Regions from separate parts of the Serratia sp. Res13-Sevr-LER1-36-b genome, predicted to be linked through region 2. Evidence: riboswitches for the same ligand, from Rfam matches in the RefSeq annotation. Region 2 holds a riboswitch; the other holds the start of a gene.
What was found. Region 2 has a riboswitch for cobalamin ahead of btuB (TonB-dependent vitamin B12 receptor BtuB). Riboswitches for the same ligand answer to the same signal wherever they lie in the genome.
Positions count from the first base shown of each region.

Region 1: it holds a riboswitch for cobalamin, as region 2 does, so the genes downstream of both, cbiB (adenosylcobinamide-phosphate synthase CbiB) here and btuB (TonB-dependent vitamin B12 receptor BtuB) in region 2, are expected to answer to the same signal.

Region 1 is NZ_JADACK010000005.1:428,610-436,113, forward strand. It holds gene hypF (carbamoyltransferase HypF) at 1-1,711, shown strand, start outside; gene IMQ33_RS03000 (HupE/UreJ family protein) at 1,772-2,362, shown strand; gene IMQ33_RS03005 (hypothetical protein) at 2,573-3,322, shown strand; gene cobD (threonine-phosphate decarboxylase CobD) at 3,410-4,483, opposite strand; cobalamin riboswitch at 4,695-4,888, shown strand; gene cbiB (adenosylcobinamide-phosphate synthase CbiB) at 5,049-6,005, shown strand; gene IMQ33_RS03020 (cobyric acid synthase) at 6,055-7,504, shown strand, end outside.
Region 2 is NZ_JADACK010000013.1:167,973-175,476, forward strand. It holds gene oxyR (DNA-binding transcriptional regulator OxyR) at 1-483, shown strand, start outside; gene sthA (Si-specific NAD(P)(+) transhydrogenase) at 466-1,863, opposite strand; gene fabR (HTH-type transcriptional repressor FabR) at 2,078-2,710, shown strand; gene IMQ33_RS08755 (YijD family membrane protein) at 2,724-3,086, shown strand; gene trmA (tRNA (uridine(54)-C5)-methyltransferase TrmA) at 3,195-4,295, opposite strand; cobalamin riboswitch at 4,417-4,632, shown strand; gene btuB (TonB-dependent vitamin B12 receptor BtuB) at 4,706-6,586, shown strand; gene murI (glutamate racemase) at 6,531-7,394, shown strand.

The sequences.
Region 1 (7,504 bases), on a different contig from region 2:
CGATGACGCGCTGCAACTGGCCGCGCAGGCGCTGATTGCCGGGCAGATCGTGGCGGTGAAGGGGATCGGCGGTTTTCATCTGGCCTGTGACGCTACCAATCCTGCTGCGGTCCAGCGTATGCGAGCTCGAAAACATCGCCCGGCCAAGCCCCTGGCGGTGATGATGCCGGATACCTACTGGCTGCAACAATGTGTTCAGGTCGCGGAACCGACGGCACTGTTAAAGCTGTTGCGTAGCCCACCAGCCCCGATCGTGCTGGTAATGGCTCACCCGCAAAGTCCCTTGTGCGGCGAGATTGCGCCGGGGCTCAATGAGATAGGGGTGATGTTACCGGCCAATCCGCTGCAACATCTGCTGTTGCAACAGGTTGCGCGGCCACTGGTGATGACCTCCGGCAACCCGGCAGGTAAACCACCAGCGCTGAGCAACCAGCAGGCACTGGAAGAACTCGCTGACGTGGCCGACGTCTGGCTGCTGCATAACCGCGAGATCGTCCAGCGAGCCGATGACTCTTTAGTCCGCTTGACCGAACAGGGCAGTGAGATGCTGCGTCGGGCACGTGGCTATGTCCCGGATGCGATGCCTCTCCCCCCTGGCTTTACCGCCCAACCGGCCATTCTGGCGCTGGGGGCCGACAGCAAGAACACCTTTTGCCTGCTGTGGGGTGACAAGGCGGTGGTCAGCCAGCATTTAGGCTCGCTGGGGGATGAAGCCACCCGGCAACAGCAGCAGCAACTGCTTGCGCTGTTTGGTGAAATCTACGGCGTGGTGCCGCAGGCGATCGCCATCGATGCCCACCCCGGTTATCTCAGCCATCAGCAGGGCCAGGCGTTGGCCGCAGAGCTGGCGATCCCTTGCGTCACCACGTTGCATCATCATGCCCATCTGGTTGCCTGCCTGGTGGAACATGGTTGGCCTCGCGACGGCGGTAAGGTGATTGGTCTGGCTTTGGATGGACTGGGATATGGCCTTGACGGGCAACTGTGGGGCGGAGAATGTCTGCTGGTGGATTATCAGCATTGTGAGCATCTGGGCGGGTTGCCCGCAGTGGCATTGCCGGGGGGCGATGTTGCCGCCCGCCAGCCATGGCGCAACCTGTTGGCCCAGTTACAGCGCTTTGTCCCCGATTGGCAGACGTTGCCAGAGGCCGCGGCGATCCCTCAACCGCAGGCGACGATCTTACTGCGGGCGGTCGAGCGGCAAATCAACTCGCCGCTGGCCTCTTCGGCCGGGCGCTTGTTTGATGCGGTGGCCGCAGCATTGCAGATCGTGCCGCAACAACTTTCCTGGGAGGGGGAGGCCGCCTGCCAGTTGGAAGCTTTGGCATGGCAAAGTCCGCCTCATCAACCGCCGGTTTCGTTGCCGCTGCTCGATAATCAGCTGGATCTGGCCACCTTCTGGCGGCAATGGCTGGCCTATCAGGCCCCCGCGGCGCAGCGCGCTTATGCGTTCCATGTTGCCTTGGCGCAGGGGTTTGCCGCACTGGCCCGCAGAGGCATGCAGCAATACGGCATCAATACCGTCGTGCTGTCCGGTGGAGTCATGCATAACGTTCTGTTGCGGCAACTCTTGCTTCAGCAGTTGGACGGAACACAGGTCTTGCTGCCATCCCGTCTACCGGCAGGCGATGGTGGGTTGGCCTTGGGACAGGCGCTGATTGCCGCCAACCGACTTATTTCAGGCAGGCATAAGGATGAATTTATAACGTAATCAACTGTTTTTACGAGTAAAACCACCACCTTCATTCACTGGAAAATTTAGGTATTCATTATGCGTATTAATGTCAAAGCTGTGGCTGTATCCCTACTGGCGCTGTTCCCCATGCTGGCCTTTGCCCATGTGGGCCATGACGGTGGCGCGCATCACGTATTAAGCTTTACCGAAGGCTTTATCCACCCGCTGACCGGGATGGACCATCTGGTCGCCATGGTTCTGGTGGGCATCTGGAGTGCCATGAACACCAAACGGTGGTGGCTGGCTCCGCTGGTGTTTGCCGGTTTATTGCTGACCGGTGCGCTGGTTGGCATGGCAGGTGTGACCGTGCCAGGCACTGAGTTTATTGTTGCCGCCTCGCTGCTGGGCATAGGGGTGATGGTTGCCTTACAGCTGAAACTGTCGGCGATAACGGGCGCGTTGATTATTGGCGCTTTTGCCATCTTCCACGGTCTGGCCCACGGCGCGGAGCTTTCTCATTCGGTGGCGGCGCTTTCCGGTATGGTGATTGCAACGGTGTTGCTGCACGTGGTTGGGTTGGGTATCGGCTATCTGCTGGCGTCTTCGTCTACGCATAGCGGCTGGGCGCGGGTGATTGGCGGCGGTTCATCGCTGCTGGGGATCGGCCTGCTCAGTGGAGTGATCTGAGTTTATCAATTTACTCACCACGGTTTGCTGGCAGTGACTTTGCAATAGCTGCCAGCAGTCACCCTGTTTATCTCAAAAAATAACAAGCGGCTGGATTTGTGCCTATTTTATAGTTAGATTCCCTGCACACCAAGTGCGCTTGGTACTGCGCTATCTTCCGCACAACTTTTAACTGCATGAGTTAATTCAAGAGTTACAGGGAACGTTGCTATGAACAGGGTTATAGGTTTACTTTCGTTATGCTTGGTTTCTTTTTCTTCTCTGGCCGATTGCCAGCCTCTCCTTGCCGATCTGGCTAAGCCCTTTGCCGTTAAAACCACCATGAATACCGAGCTATCCACCTGCAAGGTGTGGCCCTATGCTCCGGAAAAAACCATTGCGGTGCTGATGCTGGAGCCCAAGGAGGAGGCCCAACCCGATTTTACCGACTATGACGTCGCCGTTTTGGTGGTCGATAGCCAGTCCGGCAAGGTGCTGGCCAGCAAATATCATCCCAGGGCGATTATGGATGACGCTATCTATACCAGCAGCGTGACCATCGACACCGCGCGCTACCAATTATCTCCGGCGATACGCGCCTTCGGGGTGCGTTTTATCCACCGCGGCTCCTCCTCGGTCAATCCCATCAGCATCGAACGGCTTAACCTCTATACCCTGCAAGATCAGCAAGTCACTTTGGTGCTTAATAATCTGACCATGAATGAATATAGCGGTGAGTGGGATGGCCTGTGTGCCGGGGATTTCGCCGCGACCAATCGCGCATTGGCGCTTGGCAAGAGCGCGCATAACGGCTTCCAGGATCTGCAGCTACAGACCATAGCGACGCACAAGGGGGCGAGCAGAAAAGGGGAGGATTGCGTGGAAAGCAACAAAGTTGTTGCCAAGACCCGCGTCGAGCTCAAGTTCGATGGTAAAGCCTATCCCGTAGAGCAGGATAAGTTGCTCGAACATCGTTTTTAGCAAAAATCCACCGTAAACCCTCGCCCAAAATAGCGCCCGTTAAGATCATAAACGGGTCAACGTTTGATGCCTAAAAACGCCTTCGCCTCAGTCCTCTGCCAGCACCTGTTGCAGCGCGGCTATCAGCTTGCGGTTGGCCGCTTCGCTCTTGATCGCTACCCGATAATAGTCGGTGGACAAGCCAGGGTAGTTGGCACAGTGGCGGATCAGGATGCGGTGTTGCAACAACGCCTGTTGCAGATCGTAGTCGGGACGCAGGCAGCGTAGGAAAATATAGTTCGCCGCCCCTGGCCAGATACGCAAGTGCGGCAAGGCTGTCAGCGCGTCAAACAACCAAGCACGCTGCTCTGCCAGCCATTGGTGGGTTTGCTGGATGTAATCGAGATCGTCGAGGATCACTTCGCCGGCCAGTGCCGCATAGGCATTGATGGTCCAGGGCTCGCGCAGTTGTTTCATCTGTTGCAGGCCAACGCGATCGCTGCTGACCAGATAGCCAAGTCGCAGACCGGGAATGGCAAAGAATTTGGTCAGCGAACGCAGGATATAAAGGCGGGAATACTCTGCCATCTGCGGGATCAGGCCCGGTGTATCCGGCAGAAAATCGATAAAGGCTTCATCAACGATCAACGCAATATTGTGCTGGCGACAACAGGCGACAATGGCCTGCAACAGCGTGGGGTCAGGCATCAGCCCGGTCGGATTGTTGGGAGTGGCCAGGAACAGGCAGTCCGGTTTGCGCTCGGCCAGCACCTGCAGCAGCCGCTCATCGGGTTGAAAACCACCGGCTTCATCCAGCGGAAAGTCCTCGATCTGGCAGTCAATCCGCTGCAATGCCCGGCGGTATTCGGCAAACCCAGGCGTTAGGAGCAGCGCCGTGCGGGGGCGTAGCCGGTTCACTATGGCGTAAATCAGCTCGGTGGCCCCGTTGCCCGCCATGATATTTTCCGCCGGGCAGTGATGAACCCGTGCCAATGCCGCATGCAAACGCCGGTATTCGACGTCGGGATAGCATTCGGCGCTGGTCAGATGCTCGATAATCGCCGCCTTCAGGCTGGCGGGCATGCCCAATGGATTGATATTGGCGCTGAAATCAATCATCTCGGCCGGATCCAGACCGTTTTTCAACGCCATTTCCAGTACGTTACCACCATGTTCACTCACGGTTTTGCTATTCCCCTGTCAAATTTGCATGCAGGATAACACAGCGTAATCGCCGTTAATCCTGTGCAAACCAAGGTGAATGCCGGATCTAATGGCGTGTATTCGCGATATCAACAGGTTATTATGGCATGGCCATTGTCGAGGCTATCGAGATGAAAACTAAGTGATAAATTGAAGCGTTGAGTTCATTGAACTGATAACGTTGTGATTAACCGTATTATTGCCAACTGGATATCCCACACCCTGCACGATGACAGGTTGTGGTTGGGAAGGGGGTGTAACTCCCCCGCAGCCCCCGCTGCTGTGATGCCGACGAGTCCACTGCGCCACTGATCTGAGGATTGGGAAGGGAGTGGATGAGGATGACGCTAAGCCAGAAGACCGGCCAGTTGGTCACACGTTCAACACCTTCGGTGGGAAGGGGGTTGTCATGAGATACGTGCAGCTATATTGCACCGCTTGGTCGTATCCTTTTGACTCCCAAATCCCGCCCGAGAGGTCGGGATTTTTTTATGCCAGTAACCCACCATCAGGCTTTATCGTTCGCGGCTATAAGGTGCGTGCCATGACGCTGCTAGCCTGGTTCGCGGCCTTTCTGCTCGACAGCCTGTTAGGCGACCCGCCGCACTGGCCGCATCCGGTGCGCTGGATCGGTAACCTGATCACGGCGCTTCAACGCGCGATCCGCCGGATTTGCCATAGCGAGAGAGCGCTAAAACTTGGCGGCGGGCTGCTGTGGCTGGGCGTCGTCGGGGTGGTTTGGCTGGTCAGTTGGGGCTTTTTAACGCTGATGCAGTATATCCACCCGTGGTTGGGTTGGCTGGCGGAAGTCTGGCTGATTTATACCCTGCTCGCCGGGCGCTGTCTGGAACATGCTGCCATGGAAGTTCACCGGGCACTGCAAAGTGCCGATCTTGAGGAGAGCCGCCGCAAGCTGTCGTGGATTGTCGGGCGGGATACCTCACAACTGGAAGAACCGCAAATCACCCGGGCGGTGGTGGAGACGGTGGCAGAAAACAGTGTGGATGGCGTCATTTCGCCGCTGTTCTTTTTGCTGATAGGCGGAGCGCCGTTGGCGATGGCGTATAAAGCGGTTAACACCCTCGATTCAATGGTGGGCTACAAAACGCCGAAATACCGCGCTATCGGCTATGTGTCGGCGCGGATGGATGACTTCGCCAACGGGTTACCGGCCCGGCTTAGCTGGCTACTGCTGAGCTGTGCGGCTTGGCTGAATAGTTTGGACTCTCGCCAGGCGTTTCGCATTGGCTGGCGCGATCGCTATCAGCACACCAGCCCCAACTGCGCCTGGTCGGAAGCCACCGTGGCTGGAGCGTTGGGAGTGCGGCTTGGCGGTCCTAGCAACTACTTTGGTCAACGGGTCGAAAAACCGTGGATCGGCGAAGCTCGGCGGGAGATCGAGCTGGCAGATATTCCCCGCAGCACGCGTCTGATGATGACGGCCTCGCTGTTGGCTCTGCTGCTGTTTGCAGCGTTGCGCCTGCTATGGCTTGATGCTTGAAATAATAATTGTTTGCGCGGCTCAGCCAGCGCGACGTGGAGAATAGGTGATGAAACGGTGTGTGATGGTGCAGGGAACCGCATCCGATGTGGGTAAAAGTGTGCTGGTGGCCGGTCTGTGCCGGATCTTCATGCAGGATGGCTATCGCTGTGCGCCGTTCAAATCGCAGAATATGGCGCTCAACTCTGGCATTACCGCCCGTGGCGAAGAGATGGGCCGGGCACAGATTTTTCAGGCCGAAGCCGCCGGTATCGCACCCGATGTGCGGATGAACCCGGTACTGCTCAAACCGACCAGCGATTGCCAGGCGCAGGTGGTGCTGATGGGCAAAGTGGCCTGCAATATGGACGCGGTCAGCTATCACGAGTACAAGCCGCAGTTACAGCAACAAATCAGCGAGGTGTATCACAGCCTGGCCAGCGGCTACGACATCATGGTGCTGGAGGGGGCAGGTAGCCCGGCGGAAATCAACCTGCGCGACCGCGACATCGTCAACATGGGCATGGCGGCGATTGCCGATGCGCCAGTGTTGTTGGTGGCGGATATCGACCGTGGCGGGGTGTTTGCCGCTATTTACGGCACACTGGCCCTGCTAGAGCCAGAAGAGAAAGCTCGAGTGAAAGGGGTAATCATCAATAAATTCCGTGGCGATATTGCCTTACTCTACTCGGGGCTGGAGCAGATTGAGGCGCTGACTGGCGTGCCGGTGCTGGGTGTGATGCCCTGGTTGAATATCGATCTGGAAGACGAGGATGGTGTGGCGTTGCAAAAGGGTAAGTATGCCCCGACAGGCAGCAGCCATGAGCTGGACATCGCGGTGGTACAACTGCCCTATATGTCCAACTTTACCGATTTTAATGCCTTGGCGGCCCAGCCGGACGTAGGGCTGCGCTATGTTTCGCACCCGGCGGCGCTGGCCGGTGCCGATCTGATCATCCTGCCGGGTAGCAAAAACACCCTGGGGGATCTGCAGTGGCTACAACGGAGCGGGTTGGCGGCGGCGTTACAGGATCAGCACCGTGCTGGAGTGCAGATCGTGGGTATTTGCGGCGGCTACCAGATGCTCGGCAAGCACATTGTTGATGGCGTGGAATCCGGTTTGGAACAGATGGCGGGTTTGGGATTACTGGATGTCACCACCCGCTTCGCACCGCAAAAAGTCACTACACAGGTGACAGCACAATGTGAGTCTGGGTTGCCCGGCCTCTGGTCTGGCTGTGGCGAGCAGGATATCGTTGGTTATGAAATCCATATGGGCACCACCCAGCTTGGCTCAGAGGCTACGCCTTTCTCCCGCCTTTCCCTACGTAACGGCCAACCGGACAGCGCTTTTGACGGGGCTGTTAACTCCACCGGTAACGTGCTGGGCAGCTATATTCATGGCCTATTCGACAGCGCACCTTTTTGCCGGGCGCTGCTAAACCAACTGCGCCAGCGTAAAGGGTTGCCGGTTTATGACGGCCCGGCTTTCGATTATGCCGATTATAAGCAGCAACAGT
Region 2 (7,504 bases):
CTTGCCCTGGTGAAAGAAACCGAAGCCTTTATCGAAGTGCCTTTGTTCGATGAGCCGATGCAATTGGCTGTCTATTCCGACCATCCGTGGGCGCAGCGCGAACGCGTGGCGATGGCCGATTTGGCGGGTGAAAAACTGCTGATGCTGGAAGATGGCCACTGCTTACGCGATCAGGCGCTGGGCTTTTGCTTCCAGGCCGGTGCTGATGAGGATACCCACTTCCGCGCGACCAGTTTGGAAACGCTGCGTAATATGGTTGCCGCAGGCAGTGGGATAACGCTGTTGCCCGCCTTGGCAGTACCGCGTGAACGCGAGCGTGACGGCGTCTGCTATCTGGAGTGCTACAAACCGGAACCGAAGCGCACCATTGCTCTGGTGTATCGCCCCGGCTCCCCGCTGCGTAGCCGCTATGAGCAGTTGGCCGAGGCTATTCGCGAACACATGCAGAACTACCTGAAAGCGAACTTAAAACAGGCGGTTTAAGCCGTTTAGCGCTGCCACGCGGTAGGCTTCGGCCATGGTCGGATAGTTGAAGGTGGTATTGACGAAATACTCGATGGTATTACCTTCACCTTTCTGTTCCATGATCGCCTGACCGATGTGAATGATCTCTGCCGCACGCTCACCAAAGCAGTGGATCCCCAGGATCTGCAAGGTATCGCGGTGGAACAGGATCTTCAGGCTACCCACGTTCATGCCGGCAATCTGCGCCCGGGCCAGGTGTTTGAACTGGGCGCGGCCCACTTCGTAGGGCACTTTCATTGCCGTCAGTTCCTGCTCGGTTTTACCGACGGAGCTGATTTCTGGAATGGTATAAATGCCCGTTGGAATGTCTTCGATCAGATGCCCGCTGGCTTCCCCAGAAGAGATGGCCTGAGCGGCGATGCGTCCCTGGTCATAAGCGGCAGACGCCAGACTCGGATAGCCGATCACGTCACCTACGGCATAAATGTGGGATACGGCGGTCTGATACATGCTGTTGACCTTCAGCAGGCCACGGCTGTCTGATTCCAGACCCACGTTCTCCAGGCCAAGCGCATCGGTGTTACCGGTACGGCCATTGGCGTACAGCAGGCAATCGGCCTTCACTTTCTTGCCGGATTTCAGATGCACAATCACGCCATCGTCGGTGCCTTCGATCTTCTCGAACTCTTCATTGTGGCGGATCACCACGCCGTTATTCCAGAAGTGATAAGACAGAGAATCTGACATCTCCTGATCGAGGAACGCCAGCAACCGATCGCGGGTGTTGATCAAGTCCACCTTCACGTTCAAGCCACGGAAGATAGAAGCATATTCGCAGCCAATCACCCCGGCGCCGTAGATAATCACGTGGCGTGGCTCGTGGTTCAGCTCCAGGATGGAGTCGCTGTCATAAATGCGCGAGTGGTTAAAATCAACGCCGTTCGGATGATAAGGGCGTGAACCGCAGGCGATCACGATATGGTCGGCGCGGATGGTATCCTGCGTGCCATCCATATAGCTTACGCTGACGGTGTTGGCGTCGATAAACTTGGCGTTACCGGCGAACAGCTTGCACTGGTTACGCTCGTAGAACCCTTGGCGCATGCGCGTTTGCTGGTTAATCACGCTGTCGGCGTGGCGTAAAATGTCAGGGAAGGTGGCGCTAAGGGTGCGGGAGTTGTTGTAAAGCGGGTTCTGGTTGAATTCGATAATGCGGCTGACAGCGTGGCGGAGGGCTTTTGAGGGGATGGTTCCCCAGTGAGTACAGCCGCCGCCCACGTTATTGTACCGTTCGATCACGGCCACGCGGGCACCTTGTTTCACCAGACCCATGGCTGCGCCTTCACCACCAGGGCCGGAGCCGATGATAATGGCATCAAATTGATAGTGTTGTTGCATGTAGGAGAGACCTGTTCTTATACAAATTTACAACGGTATCTTAACATCATAGCGCTGCGTGCCCAATTACCATTAGCCTTTTTGTGGCAAAGCACAATCGGTGTGGCCTAGAACTGTGACAAAGCGCGTTTGTATAAATGCTGTTGCAATAAATTTGCTATATTGCCAGTTCTGCGGCGTTAGACTGAAGAAGGGAAGTCATCCGGATATGCAAATGGGCGTCAGAGCACAACAAAAAGAACGCACTCGTCGTTCCCTCATTGAGGCGGCTTTCAGCCAACTGAGTGCCGAGCGCAGTTTTGCCAGCCTGAGCCTGCGTGAAGTCTCACGAGAGGCGGGCATCGCGCCCACGTCTTTCTATCGCCATTTTCGCGATGTGGATGAGCTTGGACTCACCATGGTTGACGAAAGTGGCCTGATGCTGCGCCAATTGATGCGCCAGGCACGCCAGCGTATTGCCAAAGGCGGCAGCGTGATCCGCACGTCGGTATCGACCTTTATGGAGTTTATCGGCAATAATCCCAACGCCTTTCGGCTGTTGCTGCGAGAACGTTCCGGCACCTCGGCCGCATTTCGTGCGGCGGTAGCACGGGAAATCCAACATTTTATCGCCGAACTGGCAGATTACCTTGAGCTGGAAAACCATATGCCTCGCAGCTTTACCGAGGCGCAGGCGGAAGCTATGGTGACGATTGTCTTCAGTGCCGGTGCGGAAGCGCTGGATATTGATATTGAACAACGGCGGCAGCTCGAAGAAAGGTTAGTGTTGCAACTGCGGATGATCTCCAAAGGAGCCTATTACTGGTATCGCCGCGAACAAGAAAAAGCATCTGTATCCCACGTATAACAAGGTGAAAGTCATGGAAAAACTAAGCCGTGAGAATGGTACTTTACTGCTGGCGTTGATTGCCGGCCTGTCCGTAAACGGTTCCTTTGCCGCGCTGTTCAGCTCGGTGGTGTCGTTTTCAGCCTTCCCGTTGATTGCTTTGGTGTTGGCGGTATATTGCCTGCATCAGCGTTATCTGAACCAGCCAATGCCGGATGGCATGCCAAAACTGGCGGCCGGCTGTTTCCTGTTGGGCGTCCTGGGATATAGCGCGATCGTGCGTGCGGAATATCCGCAGATCGGCTCGAACTTCCTGCCCTCGATTGTTTGCGTGGTGCTGGTGCTCTGGATTGGTTTCCAATTAAAGAAACGCAATACCGTCACTGTTCAGCATTAAAAATGGTTTCATCGAGAAAAGGCACTCCGCGGAGTGCCTTTTTTGTTTTTACAGTGGTGCGGATACTCCGCAGCCAGCTCGCGATGTAGGGCGCAGCGCCCGTCTAGATCAACGGCGTTCGAGTAATACGCCACATTCCATATGATGGGTGTATGGGAACTGATCGAATAGAGCCAGGCGAGTGATGTTGTGCGTGGCCTGTAGCGTATCCAGATTGGCGCACAGGGTCTCCGGGTTGCAGGAGATGTAAAGGATGCGTGGATAGGTCTGCACCATCTTCACCGTTTCCTCATCCAGCCCGCTGCGCGGCGGATCGACGAAAATCGTTTCACAGTTATAGCTGCTCAGATCGATCCCTTTTAACCGGTTGAACTCGCGAGCGCCGTTCATTGCCTGAGTGAAATCCTCCGCCGCCATGCGGATAATCTGCACGTTGTCGATATGATTGGCCGCGATGTTGTACTGCGCCGCCGCCACCGAAGGCTTGGCAATTTCAGTGGCTAACACCCGCTCGAAGTTGCGGGCCAAGGCCAGCGAGAAGTTGCCGTTACCGCAATACAGTTCTAGCAGATCCCCTTTTGAACCTTGGGTCACATCCAGCGCCCATTCCAGCATTTGCACGTTCATGGCTGCGTTGGGCTGGGTGAAGCTGTTTTCAACCTGGCGATAAATCATTTCGCGGCCAGCGACCGGCAGCACTTCGTCGACGTAATCCTGATCCAGCATGATTTTCATCTTCGAGGCGCGGCCAATCAGCTGCACATCGAAGCCGTCTGCGCGTAACGCGTCACGCAGCGCAGTGGCATCTTGCTGCCATTGTTCGTCCAGCTTGCGGTGATACAGCAGTGAGGCAATGATTTTACCGCTTTGCGTAGAAAGATAATCGATCTGGAACAGCTTGTGGCGCAGCACCGGATTGGGCTTGAGGGCCGCCATCAGGGCGCTCATCAGGCGGTTAATCAGCTCACTGGCCGCCGGGAAGCTATCGACACGGATACGCTGCTTGGTCTGCTGATCGAACATGATGTGGTACATATCGTCCTCATCATGCCAGATGCGGAATTCCGCACGCATCCGGTAGTGGCTGACTGGCGAGCGAAACACTTCCGGCTCGGGCGCCGTGAACGGTGACATCATGGTCTTCAGGCGGGCTGTTTTCTCCGCCAGTTGGTCGTCATAGCGTTCAATGGGCAAATTCTCGGGCGTCATGGTTTCTCTCGTCAGGCAAATTGGATCAGCGGGGGATTGTAGGGAATCAGCCCGTGAAGTCCAGTTTTGTTGTGGTGCTATTTTGCAACACTGTTGGCAATCTAGACATCCATTTTCATTGATTGTAGCATTGCCGTCCGGTCTCAAGCAGCGAGTGAAAAGGGAATCCAGTGCAAATCTGGAGCTGACGCGCAGCGGTATGGGGAAGTCACGGCGATAGCGTTAAATAACGCAGACACTGTCCACTGCAGGATGGGAAGTCATCGCCCGGTGCGGGTTGCCACAGGCAACCGGCAAATCCCAAGCCCGAAAACCTACCGGTGTACGTCGCAATATCCATAGCCGTCGCGAACTACCGGCCGTGGCCCTGCGGCATCCCCAATGAAGTTTGGATGCTTTTTATAATGACAATGATAAAAAATACACTGCTGGCGGTGGTCTCCTCCGTGACGGCATTTTCTGGATGGGCGCAAGATAACACCACGGCTAAAAGTAGCGATGATCTGGTGGTTACCGCCAATCGCTTCCCTCAACCGGTCTCTTCCGTATTGGCGCCTGCCGATGTGGTGACCCGCGAAGATATCGACCGTTGGCAGGCCAAAAGCCTCAATGATGTGATGCGTCGTTTGCCCGGTGTCGATATTTCACAGTATGGCGGTATGGGGCAGGGGTCATCTCTCTCGGTACGCGGCACTGAAGCTCGTCATGTATTGGTACTGATCGACGGCGTGCCAATGGCCCGTTTGGGGATCAGCAACGGCGTCGATTTTAACCAGGTTCCGTTGGCGCTGGTTCAGCGTGTGGAGTTTATCCGTGGGCCGCGTTCCGCCATTTACGGTTCTGGTGCTATCGGTGGGGTCATCAACATCATTACCCAGACGGATAAAGAGGGCGGTAAAGTCCAGGCGGGTATCGGTTCTAAAGGATACCAGCAGTACGATGGTGCCTTGCGCCAGCGTTTTGATAATACGGTTGCTACCGTTGCGGGCAGTTACCAGATGACCAATGGCTTCAATGTGCAGCCAGGCTCGCCTTATTCGGTCGACAGCGATCGTGACGGTTTCCGTAATAAAAGCTTCTGGGGTGGGTTGGAGCAGCAGTTCAATCAGAATTTCTCAGGCTTCGTGCGGGGTTATGGTTATACCAATAACTCGGACTACGATGTCGGCAGTGTACCTTACAGCCCGAAGTACAGTAATGATGAAGACCGCCTGTATAGCCACACCTATGATATGGGGCTGCGTTTCCTGTCTGGGGCTTTCTCTTCTCAACTGACGGGCAGCTATCAGAAACAGAAGGATTACAACTACAGCAGCCAGAACGGCCGTTATGGCATCAGTACCACACTTGATGATATGGATCAGCGTAACCTGCAATGGGGCAACACCTATGCTTTCGAGCACGGCAGCGTCACTGCCGGTGCCGATTTCCAGCAACAGCGCCTGACCTCTTCCGACAATTCCTTTGCCGATACCTATAAAAGAGACAACACGGGGCTGTACCTGAGCGGTCAACAGCAGTTTGGCAGCGTGACGCTGGAAGCCTCTGGGCGTGAAGACAAGGCAGGTGACTTTGGTTGGCACGGCACTTGGCAGACCGCGGCGGGTTGGGAGTTTGTTGATGGCTATCGAGCCACCTTGTCTTACGGTACTGGTTTCCTGACGCCATCGCTGGGCCAGCAATATGGCTCAAAACGCTTTGGCATTGATTCCAATAGTAATCTCAAGCCGGAAGAGTCCAAACAGTGGGAAATGGGTCTGGAAGGTTTGACCGGGCCGTTGGATTGGCGTCTGTCTGCTTACCATTACAAAATCCAGAACCTGATCAACTATGATTCTGACCCGGTGACCTATCAGGGCCAGTATTACAATGTGGATAGGGCAACGATTAAAGGCGTTGAATGGACGGGTAGCTTTGATACCTGGATGTTCACCCACAGGTTGACGCTGCAATATATCGATCCGCGTAATGACCAGACCGATGAGGTGTTGGCGCGCCGTTCGAAACGTCAGGCCAAATATCAGCTGGATTGGACGATGTTCAACCTGGACATGGATATCTCGTATCAGTACTACGGCAAGCGCTACGACAATATCTCTTCTACTTATAACCCTGAGCAGCGCGTATTGCCGAGTTACAGCACGGTCGACGTGAGCGCCTCATATCCAATAACCTCTCAACTGACAGTTCGTGGTAGAATTGCCAACCTGTTTGATAAAGATTATGAGACGGCTTATGGCTACGCTACCCCAGGAAGAGAGTACTACCTCACTGGCAGCTATACCTTCTAACGCCACTGCGGCTCCTCGCCCGACGGCGCTGGTTTTTGATTCCGGCGTCGGCGGGTTGTCAGTGTTTCAGGAGGTTCGGCAACTGCTGCCGGATCTCCACTATATCTACGCCTTCGATAACGTGGCATTCCCCTACGGCGAGAAATCCGAAGAGTTTATCGTGGAGCGCGTGCTGGAAATTGTCAGTGCGGTTCAGCAGCGCCATCCTCTGGCAATCGTCATCATTGCCTGTAATACCGCCAGTACCGTTTCCTTACCCGCACTGCGTGAACGTTTTGCTTTCCCGGTAGTGGGGGTGGTGCCTGCGATCAAGCCTGCTGCCAAACTGACCGCCAACGGTATCGTCGGTTTGCTGGCTACGCGTGGTACGGTTCAGCGTACTTATACTCATGAACTCATCGAGCGTTTCGCGACAGATTGCAAAATCGAGCTGTTAGGCTCTTCTGAGCTGGTGGAACTGGCAGAGGCCAAACTGCATGGTGAACCTGTACCGCTGGCAACGCTGAAGAAAATATTGCAGCCGTGGCTGAACATGCGCGAGCCTCCGGACACGGTAGTGTTGGGCTGTACTCACTTCCCTCTATTATCTGAAGAGTTGATGCAAGTCCTGCCTGAAGGAACGCGGCTGGTGGATTCCGGTGCGGCAATTGCCCGCAGAGCCGCATGGCTTATCTCTAATCAGGAAAATCTGGTCTCAACTCAGGAAGAGAATCTGGCGTATTGCATGGCACTGAATGAAGACACCGATGCTTTATTGCCCGTTTTGCAGGGTTATGGCTTTAAATCGTTGAAAAAACTGCCGCTTTAATGGAGTTTTGCTTAAACATTCGACGGTCAGAAAAAAAAGTGAATTTAGGGGTTGCGGCGTTCTGAGAACTCCCTATAATGCGCCTCCACTGACCGGGAACAACGACGAAG